3 regions of the Candidatus Enterococcus mansonii genome follow, and region 2 is predicted to be linked to each of the others. Evidence: predicted binding sites of a transcription regulator. Region 2 holds the regulator's gene; each other region holds the start of a gene.
What was found. The regulator LexA, encoded in region 2, represses DNA repair genes until DNA is damaged. The targets are predictions, from matches to a motif close to CNAACANNTGTTNG.
Positions count from the first base shown of each region.

Region 1: a site for LexA is predicted at 1,953-1,966, ahead of ruvA (Holliday junction branch migration protein RuvA). Genes of this name have one in related genera too.
Region 3: a site for LexA is predicted at 1,565-1,578, ahead of A5880_RS13185 (replication-associated recombination protein A). Genes of this name have one in related genera too.

Region 1 is NZ_NGLE02000001.1:1,458,455-1,461,740, reverse strand. Features, by position in the region: gene A5880_RS06740 (peptide ABC transporter substrate-binding protein) at 110-1,783, shown strand; gene ruvA (Holliday junction branch migration protein RuvA) at 2,035-2,646, shown strand; gene ruvB (Holliday junction branch migration DNA helicase RuvB) at 2,659-3,286, shown strand, end outside.
Region 2 is NZ_NGLE02000001.1:88,534-91,819, forward strand. Features, by position in the region: gene tkt (transketolase) at 1-755, opposite strand, end outside; gene A5880_RS00360 (DUF896 family protein) at 854-1,096, opposite strand; gene lexA (transcriptional repressor LexA) at 1,363-1,983, shown strand; gene A5880_RS00370 (dihydrofolate reductase) at 2,034-2,534, opposite strand; gene A5880_RS00375 (thymidylate synthase) at 2,553-3,286, opposite strand, start outside.
Region 3 is NZ_NGLE02000001.1:2,806,526-2,809,811, reverse strand. Features, by position in the region: gene prmA (50S ribosomal protein L11 methyltransferase) at 1-296, opposite strand, end outside; gene A5880_RS13195 (DUF3013 family protein) at 313-798, opposite strand; partial or broken gene A5880_RS13190 (DNA-3-methyladenine glycosylase) at 734-1,433, opposite strand; gene A5880_RS13185 (replication-associated recombination protein A) at 1,625-2,914, shown strand; RNA gene ssrS (6S RNA) at 2,977-3,170, shown strand; gene A5880_RS13175 (hypothetical protein) at 3,240-3,286, shown strand, end outside.

The sequences.
Region 1 (3,286 bases), 1.4 Mb from region 2:
TTTTTTATGATATAAAAATAGTTGCTATTTGTGTTTATTTCTAGTAATATAAAAATATTCAGAAAATTAAAATTCAGAAAGAAAATAATTGTTTATTGAGGAGAATAAGATGAAAAAAAGAAAAGTGACGAAACTAATAAGTGTAATGATGCTGTCTACTTTAGTGTTAGCAGCTTGTGGAGGCAAAGGGAAAGCTGCTGATACAGATAGTAGTACCGACGGGAAAAAAGCGAGTGGGGAACAGCTTTTTAAAGTGGTCGTACAACAAGAAATGCCTACTGCTGATTTATCTCTAGGAACGAATACAATCAGCTTTTCAGCCTTTAATAATATCTATGAAGGTCTGTATCGCTTAGATGAAAAAAGTAAGCCACATGCAGCAGGTGCAGCAGAAATGGCGAAGAAAAGCGATGATGGCTTGACGTATACCTTTAAGCTAAGAAAGGATGCAAAATGGTCGAATGGCGATCCTGTTGTAGCAGCAGATTATGTCTATGGCTGGCAACGTACCGCAGATCCCAAAACAGCGGCTGAATATGCCTATATGTTTGAGTTGGTAAAAAATGGAGCAGATGTTTCTGCTGGGAAAAAAAGCTTAGATGAATTAGGAATCAAAGCCATCAGTGATTATGAATTAGAAGTCACTTTAGAGCGTGAAACACCATACTTTGATTATCTATTAGCATTTCCATCATTCTTCCCTCAAAACAAAAAAATTGTTGAGGAAAAAGGCAAAGACTATGCCTCAAATAGCGAGTCATCTGTTTACAATGGTCCATTTACACTAACAGACTTTGACGGTGCTGGAACAGATACTGAATGGTCATACACAAAAAATGATCAATATTGGGATAAAGAGACCGTTAAATTAGATAAAATCGAAGTAAAAGTAGTCAAAGAAGCACCAACATCACTAAATCTATTCCAAGATGGACAAGCAGATGATGTAATTTTAAGTGGAGAATTAGCGAAACAAATGGCAGACGATCCAGAATTAGTCATCGAAAAAGATGCGCGTACATCTTATCTTGAGTTTAACCAAAGAGAAGAAAAATCACCGTTTAAGAATGCGAATTTAAGAAAAGCTATCTCGTATTCGATTGACCGTGATGCAGTCGTTGATCGTATCTTAGGAGATGGATCCGTTGCTTCTACTGGATTAATTCCAGAAGGCATGTCGTATTCTCCAAAAGACAATAAAGATTTTTCAGAAGAAAATAAAAATCAATTGAAATACGATAAAGAAAAAGCCAAAAAATACTGGGAAAAAGCTAAAAAAGAACTTGGAATCACAACCTTTAAATTCGATATCGTAGGTGACGATACTGATTCTACGAAAAAGATTTTAGAGTATATCCAAGGCGCTGTAAAAGAAAACTTGGATGGTGTTGATGTGACTGTTACCAATGTACCGTTCACTGTTCGCTTAGATCGCGGGAAAAATGGCGACTTTGAAACAATCATGGGCGGTTGGGGTGCAGATTATGCAGATCCGAGCAGTTTCACTGATTTATTCTTGACAGGTGGTTCTTATAACAGAGGTCGTTACTCAAATGAAAAATACGATGAGTTAGTCAAAGCTTCTGGTAGTAAAGATGCTTCTGATCCAGAAAAACGTTGGAATGATATGGTGGAAGCCGAAAAATTATTGATGGACGATATGGGCGTAGCACCTGTGTATCAAAAAGCAGAAGCACACATGCGCAGTAAAAAAGTCAAAGGCGTTGTAGCTCACGGAGCTGGCGCTCGATATGACTATAAATGGACGTATATTTCTGAATAATAAATAAATCGAAGATGAAACAAAAATAGCTAGCTCCAAGAAATAAGCAGAAATTCATAAAATTGTTCTTCCGACTTTTATGAATTCTAACTTATATCTTGGAGTTCCTTTTTTATTTAACAAAGAGTTTTTTTCAAACTACTGATTTTGACCGATTTGTGCTAAAATAGAAACGTATGTGCGTGTAAAAATGCAGAAAACAGTGAATCAAAAGATAGTTTTGTTTCAACTGTATCAAGAAAGGTGAAATTATGTACGAGTATATCATTGGTAAAGTGACATTTATCAGTCCATATTATATTGTAGTAGAAACAAATGGCATCGGTTATCAAATTTCTGTAGGCAATCCTTACCGCTATTCTGGTAAAACTGACCAACAAATCAAGATTTACGTCCACCAAGTTATTCGTGAAGATGCTCATTCCTTATATGGATTTAGCGATTTAGACGAAAAACAACTCTTTTTAAAACTCATTAGTGTCTCAGGGATTGGACCTAAGAGCGGGCTAGCCATTATGGCGTCAGAAGATCACGGCGGTTTGATCAATGCGATTGAAAGTGAAGATGCGGCTTATTTAACGAAATTCCCAGGAGTAGGGAAAAAAACCGCACAACAAATGATCCTTGACTTAAAAGGCAAGTTAGGCGATTTAGAAACGTCAGAAGCAGCAGTAGAAGCGATGGCGAAAACACCAAGTTCCCAATCTGTCAATCAGTCATTAACAGAAGCTTTAGAAGCCTTGAGTGCTCTTGGATACAGCGAAAAAGAAATCAAACGAATTACACCAAAACTGGAAGAATTAGGGCAACAGCCAACAGACGAATATTTACGCAACGCATTAAAATTTATGATGAAACGCTAAGGAGGACTAGCTATGACAGAAGATGAAAGATTACTTTCAGCACAAAGCGGTGAAGGGGAAGAATCGCTAGAAAAGTCACTACGTCCACAATTTCTCGAGCAATACATCGGACAAGATAAAGTCAAACAAGAACTGACAATCTATATCGAAGCTGCTCGTAATCGTGAGGAAGCCTTAGATCATACTTTGTTATATGGTCCACCAGGGTTAGGGAAGACGACGATGGCCATGGTTATCGCCAATGAAATGCACGTCAACATTCGTACAACCAGTGGACCTGCAATTGAACGAGCGGGTGATTTAGTTGCGATTTTAAATGAATTAGAACCAGGCGATGTCTTATTTATTGATGAAATCCATCGCTTGCCTCGAGTAGTGGAAGAAATGCTCTACTCTGCTATGGAAGATTTTTACGTAGATATCATGGTAGGACAAGGAACAACCGCTCATCCTGTTCATTTTCCTCTACCACCATTTACATTGATTGGAGCAACGACCAGAGCTGGGATGCTCTCAGCACCTCTTAGAGATCGCTTTGGTATTATTTCCCACATGGAATATTATGAAACACAAGATTTAAAAGAAATCGTATTGCGTTCTGCTGATATTTTTCAAACAGAAATCGTTGAAGAAGGTGCCT
Region 2 (3,286 bases):
TAACCAATGACTGTTTTGACTTCAATCAATGTTGGTTTATCAGATTCAGCTTTTGCAGCTTCAATTGCTCTAGAAATTTCTTCTAAATCATTGCCATCTTTTACTAAAATATGTTGCCAACCGTATGCTTCATAGCGAGCACCTACATTTTCAGTAAAGGCTTTTGATGTCGGTCCATCCAAAGAGATGTCATTTGAATCGTATAACACAATCAGTTTGCCTAATTTCATATGTCCAGCCATTGAACTAGCTTCTTGAGAAACACCTTCCATCAAGTCACCATCTCCACATAATGCATACGTGTAGTGATCAATGACAGGGAAACTATCACGATTGTAGACAGCCGCTGTATGCGCTTCTGCCATCGCCATACCAACAGCCATCGCAATCCCTTGACCTAAAGGCCCTGTAGTTGCTTCAACACCATCTGTATGATGCACTTCTGGATGCCCAGGAGTTTTGCTGTCCCATTGACGGAAACTTTTCAGATCATCCATTGTTACACCATAGCCGGCTAAGTGAAGCAAGCTGTATAGCATTGCTGACCCATGTCCCGCTGAAAGAATAAAACGGTCTCTATCGACCCAATTTGTTGATGTTTTAGGATTTACTTTTAAGTGTTTTGTCCATAGTGCATAAGCCATTGGGGCAGCACCCATTGGTAAGCCTGGGTGACCTGAGTTTGCTTTTTGAACTGCTTCGATACTTAATGTGCGAATCGTGTTGACGCCTAACTGATCAGTGTTGTCGAACAAAAAAATCATCTCCTATTTAGGTTTTTTTTACCTTTATTAACTATATTTTAGCTTATTTCGTTTATGAAAGCAATTACTTTTAGTAAAAAAAACCAAAATTATTTTCTGTTATGCAAACCTTTTGCTTTTTGAATCTTTTTCAATTTTTCTGGAGTTACATCATTTCCTTTAGGGTCAACAACTTTCATTCCTTCAATATGATGACGCATTCCACCTCTAAAAGCAGCTAAATATTCCTGACGAAGGACTTTTTGTTCTTCTTTTTCTTTTTCTGTCAATTGCTTTTCCTTCGCTTTTTTAGCTAGTTCATTGATGCGATTCATTTTTTCTGATGATAACATACTTATCCTCCCTATGTTTAAAAGCAAAATGAACTTGTAAAATTGTACAAGTTTACTTCCAAGTCTTATCTTATAAGATGAACACGAAAAAAACAACTATATTCCAACTAAAAACAAAGAATATCCAAGCTTTCCAACCGAAATACACCTTCCTCCACTCTTTTATTTCTGTAAAAAATGACATTTTAAAAAAACACGAACGCTTGTTTGATTTCAAAGTAGGATTATGGTACACTAGAAATATAAAGCGAAAGAAGGTGCGGGTTTTGGTGAAACGTACAGACACAAGACAAATTGAAGTACTAAAATATATATATGAGCAAGTTGAACTTAAAGGCTATCCCCCCACTGTTCGGGAAATTGGAAAAGCAGTAGATCTTTCCTCTACCTCCACTGTTCATGGACATTTAGCACGTTTAGAGAAAAAAGGATTGATTTTACGTGACCCTACTAAACCAAGAGCCATCGAGCTTACCCCAGAAGGTCTTGAACGAATCGGTGTCCAACCGACAGTGATTCCTATGTTAGGAGTGGTTACAGCTGGAGAACCGATTTTAGCAGTTGAGGAAGCTTCTGACTTTTTCCCACTTCCACCCGATTTAAAATCAGAAGAAAATACATTGTTTATGTTAACGATTAGAGGTGAAAGTATGATCAACGCCGGCATCCTTGATGGTGACCAGGTGATTGTTCGTAAACAAGCTTCCGCTCTAAATGGAGATATCGTTATCGCTATGACCGACGAGGATGAAGCTACTTGCAAGCGATTCTTTAAAGAGTTTGATCATATTCGCTTACAACCAGAAAATGATGCTTTAGAACCAATTATATTAGAAAATGTAAGTATTTTAGGGAAAGTTGTTGGCTTATACCGCAATCATATTTAAATAAACAAAAAAACATACTATTCTGGTATGTTTTTTGTTTTTCCAAATTTTTATTCAATCGCAACTTTTCTTTGATAAGTTTCAAACTGATAAGGATATTGATTTTTTTCGTCACGCTCTCCCTCACTGAGGTTGATCATCGTCCACTCATCCCAAGAAACCTCAGGAAATTGTGTATCTCCTTCAAACGTATAGAAAATAACTGTACGATATAAGACATCACAATAAGGTAAAAATTCCTCGTAAACAGCTGACCCACCTGCGATAAAAGTAATTCCGGAAAAGGCTTCTGCATACTTCACTACCTCATCAACTGTGTGAAAAACTTTTACGCCATTCGCTTGATAACTTGGATCGCTCGTGAGAACAATCGTTTGACGATTAGGTAGGGGGCTTGCCCCCATCCCTTCAAACGTTTTTCTCCCCATAACAATCGTGTTATTTTCAGTCATCTGTTTAAAAAACTTTAAATCATTTGGCAGATGCCAAGGTAATTGATTATCTTTACCAATTGTCCCTTGTTCATCTTGCGCCCATATGGCTGCTAGCATTGGAGTGCTCCTTTCAAATTAAACGGCAATTGGCGCCTTGATTGCAGGATGAGGATCATACCCTTCAATAATAATGTCTTCCATTTCAAAATCAAAAACAGATTGTTTCTCTAGATTTAATTTTAGCGTTGGAAATGAGCGGATCTCTCTAGTCAACTGTTCGTTCATCTGATCAATATGATTGTTGTAAAGATGAGCGTCTCCTAACGTATGAACAAAGTCTCCCACCTCTAAGCCTGTTTCATGAGCAATTAAGTGTGTTAATAAGGCGTAGCTGGCAATATTAAATGGAACACCTAAAAACACATCACCGCTGCGTTGGTACAACTGGCAACTCAGTTTCCCATCATTGACGTAAAATTGAAACATTGTATGACAAGGCGGCAAGGCCATGGACGGCACATCTTCTGGATTCCATGCCGAAACAATCAAACGACGAGAATCAGGTGTTTGTTTAATCATTTTAATCACATTTTTTAACTGATCAATGAAGCTGCCGTCTTTTGTTTCCCAATGACGCCATTGTGCACCATAGATATTACCTAATTCACCGTGTTTTGCTGCAAATGATTCGTCAATCAAAATCTTTTCACAAAATGTTTCATGTTCTTTTTCATATTGTTCCTTAAAGAGTTCATCTGTCAATACTCGATGTCCAAAATCTGTCATATCAGGTCCTTGATAATCGTCACTTTTTATATACCGTTCAAAAGCCCATTCATCCCAGATATGGTTATTATGCTGTAAAAGAT
Region 3 (3,286 bases), 2.7 Mb from region 2:
TCATTTTTCCCAATAGCCAAACCAAATTCTGGTAAACGAGTAATACTTTCTTTGATAAACGGCAAAATTTCTGGTAAGAAAGTGGTTTCTGGAAAATAAGCCATTACTAATGCTCCATCTTTAATATGGGTGAACTGTTCTTTATCCAACAATTCTCCATAAAGATCACTCTGGAAATTCTCTACATCTAAGGAATCCTCAATGGCTACGCCGCTTGCACCAGCTTCCATCATGATGTTGGAAATCGCTTCAACCGCTTCGCTTGCTGTCTCAACTTTTACTTCAGTCCATTTCATGTAATCACCTCTTATTTTAATAGCTTGGATAAGCAATATAAGTATCGCTATCTATTTTTTGATTGTTTTTGATTGCTTGATCGAATGCTTCATCTGACCATTTTAATTCAAAGACTTCTTGTTCTTCATCTGTTAAAAAATCCAGTAAATCACTTTGACCTTCTACCAATACATCTTTTAAATAAGCAATCAATCCATCCAATACAGACTTTTTAATCCCTTTTTTTCCTTCATAAGGGATTACTGCTAAATAATCCGCTTCATCCATCACTGTTTTTTCTGGATTATACAGCAAAATACCATCTTCAAATTCGATAATTTCTTCTTCTGATGTCGTTCCTTCAGCATCATCGATTGACTCTCCTTCGGTATTTTCTGCAAATAAACGGAAAACCACTTCGATTGCATGATTTTTCGGATTCCAGTCAAGAGCTACATCATACTCTGTAATGTTTTTTGATAGTTGTTGATCTAAATAGGTTAACATTGTTGCTTTTTTCATTTCTTTTCTTCCTTCCAGCCAAATGTTTTTTGGTCAATATCACTTCTTCGTTGCTTAGAAATATAAGGATTTCCAGAGACCACATATCTCAATGGCAAATCCGTCCAAATCCCTTTATTAGGAATACCAATTCGAGGAAGAGCAATAATTTTTTTGGGTTGTTTTCTTTTTTCTGGAACAATTCGAAGAGAGCTATCGAAAATTGATTGTCCATATGATTCTTTAGTAATCCCTAAAGCAGAGACTAACTTTCCAGGACCATTTGACAGGTCAGCACCTTTACGATTATTACGGTTTTTTACCATTTTTTCGATTCCTACAACTGGCTCAATTGCTCGAATCATCACTCCTTGGGGTTTTCCTTTTTCTTGAGTGACCATATTCAAAATCAAATGAGTGTGCATCGTGTATAGATAAATAGTACCAGGTTTTTCATACATCGCTTTTAATCTTGGTGTATTTCGTAAACCAAAACTATGAGCTGCTTCATCCTCTGGTCCTAAATAGGCTTCTGTATCAACAATATATCCTGCAAGCATTCCATCTTCTGTCTCATGTTCTAAGTACATTCCAAGTAAGTATTGGGCTATATTTTCTGTTGTTTGTGTATTAAAAAAATCGATTGTATTATTCATTATTTTTCACCACTTTCTATCATACACGAATTAATGGCTATTATCCATTGAAATAATGAATCATTTACTATACAAATCATTGATTTTCCCATCGTTTCCCACGACTTCTACTTTAAAAACCAGTGTAAATACGAATGTACGTTCTTTATGTTATAATAGGTGTTATCAACAAACAAAAAGGAGGTCCAACGATGCAACAACCACTTGCTTTTCGTATGAGACCGCGTAACTTAGATGAAGTCGTTGGTCAGCAACACCTTGTTGGTTCAGGAAAAATTATTCGCCGAATGGTCGAAGCTGGCATGCTTTCATCCATGATTTTATACGGTCCTCCTGGAACAGGAAAAACCAGTATTGCCAGTGCGATAGCTGGTTCAACCAATTATGCGTTTCGTATGTTAAATGCCGCAACTGATACAAAAAAAGACTTACAAATTGTTGCTGAAGAAGCCAAAATGAGCGGCACTGTGATCTTACTGCTAGACGAGGTTCATCGTTTAGATAAAACCAAACAAGATTTTTTACTCCCTCACTTGGAGAATGGTCGAATTATCATGATCGGTGCGACGACTGAAAATCCTTATATCACAATCAACCCAGCGATTCGTAGCCGGACGCAAATTTTTGAAGTCAAACCTTTATCTGAGACAGATATTCAAAAAGCAATCAAAGAAGCTTTAACAGACACAACACGCGGTTTAGGAAACTATGCTGTGGTTTTAGAAGAAAAAGCACTGAATCATTTGTCACGAGCTACAAACGGCGACTTGCGAAGTGCTTTAAACGGATTAGAACTAGCAGTTAAATCAACTCCTGAAAATAAAGAAAAAAAAATAATGATTACTCTTTCAATTATTGAAGAATGTGTCCAACGCAAAGCTCTTACTCACGATAAAAATGGTGATGCTCATTATGATGTCATCTCAGCTTTTCAAAAATCGATTCGAGGAAGTGATGTGGATGCAGCCCTTCATTACCTAGCTAGATTAGTCGAAGCAGGTGATTTGCCAATCATTTGCCGACGTCTAATGGTCATTGCCTACGAAGATATTGGTTTAGGAAATCCAGCTGCTGCAGCTCGCACCATTACTGCAGTTCAGGCAGCAGAAAAATTAGGCTTTCCAGAGGCCAGAATTCCACTTGCAAGTGTTGTGATCGATTTATGCTTATCACCAAAATCAAATTCTGCTATTACAGCGATTGATGCTGCTTTGTCAGATATTCGAGAAGGAAAAGCTGGAGATGTTCCAGATCATTTACGAGATAGTCATTATTCTGGCGCAAAAGATCTGAATCGAGGGATTGGTTATCAATACCCCCATAACTTTGAAAATGCTTGGGTAGATCAACAGTATCTTCCTGATAAAATTAAGTATGCTCATTACTACAAGGCGATTGATACTGGGAAATACGAACAGGCCTTACATCAGCAATATCAACGAATTCAAGAGTGGAAAAAGCAATCAAAAAACAAAAAATAATCCGTTTTCAAATTCAAGCGCACTCGTTGCTGTTTATTCTATGATGTGCTATTATAAAGATGGTAAATCTGTGATGTACGCGTTGTCTTTTTTGTGTGTTGACCGAACATTTTATTGATATCTAGGGATCCTTCTGGTACCTAAGCTGGTAACATGCCTTATCATTTGGTAGTTCGAAGTTGATGGTCGTGGAACCCACCTGCTTTGTTTGCGGGTTCAATACTATAGGACGAATAACGGCATCGACGGATTTTACCATTTTTATAGACTACTTAGCAATTTGCGATAAAGCAAATTGTTTTTTATTTGATGGAGGTTTTATTGAATGATCCAAGTACTTATCTTTTTGTCTGTCATTTTATTATTGGTTAT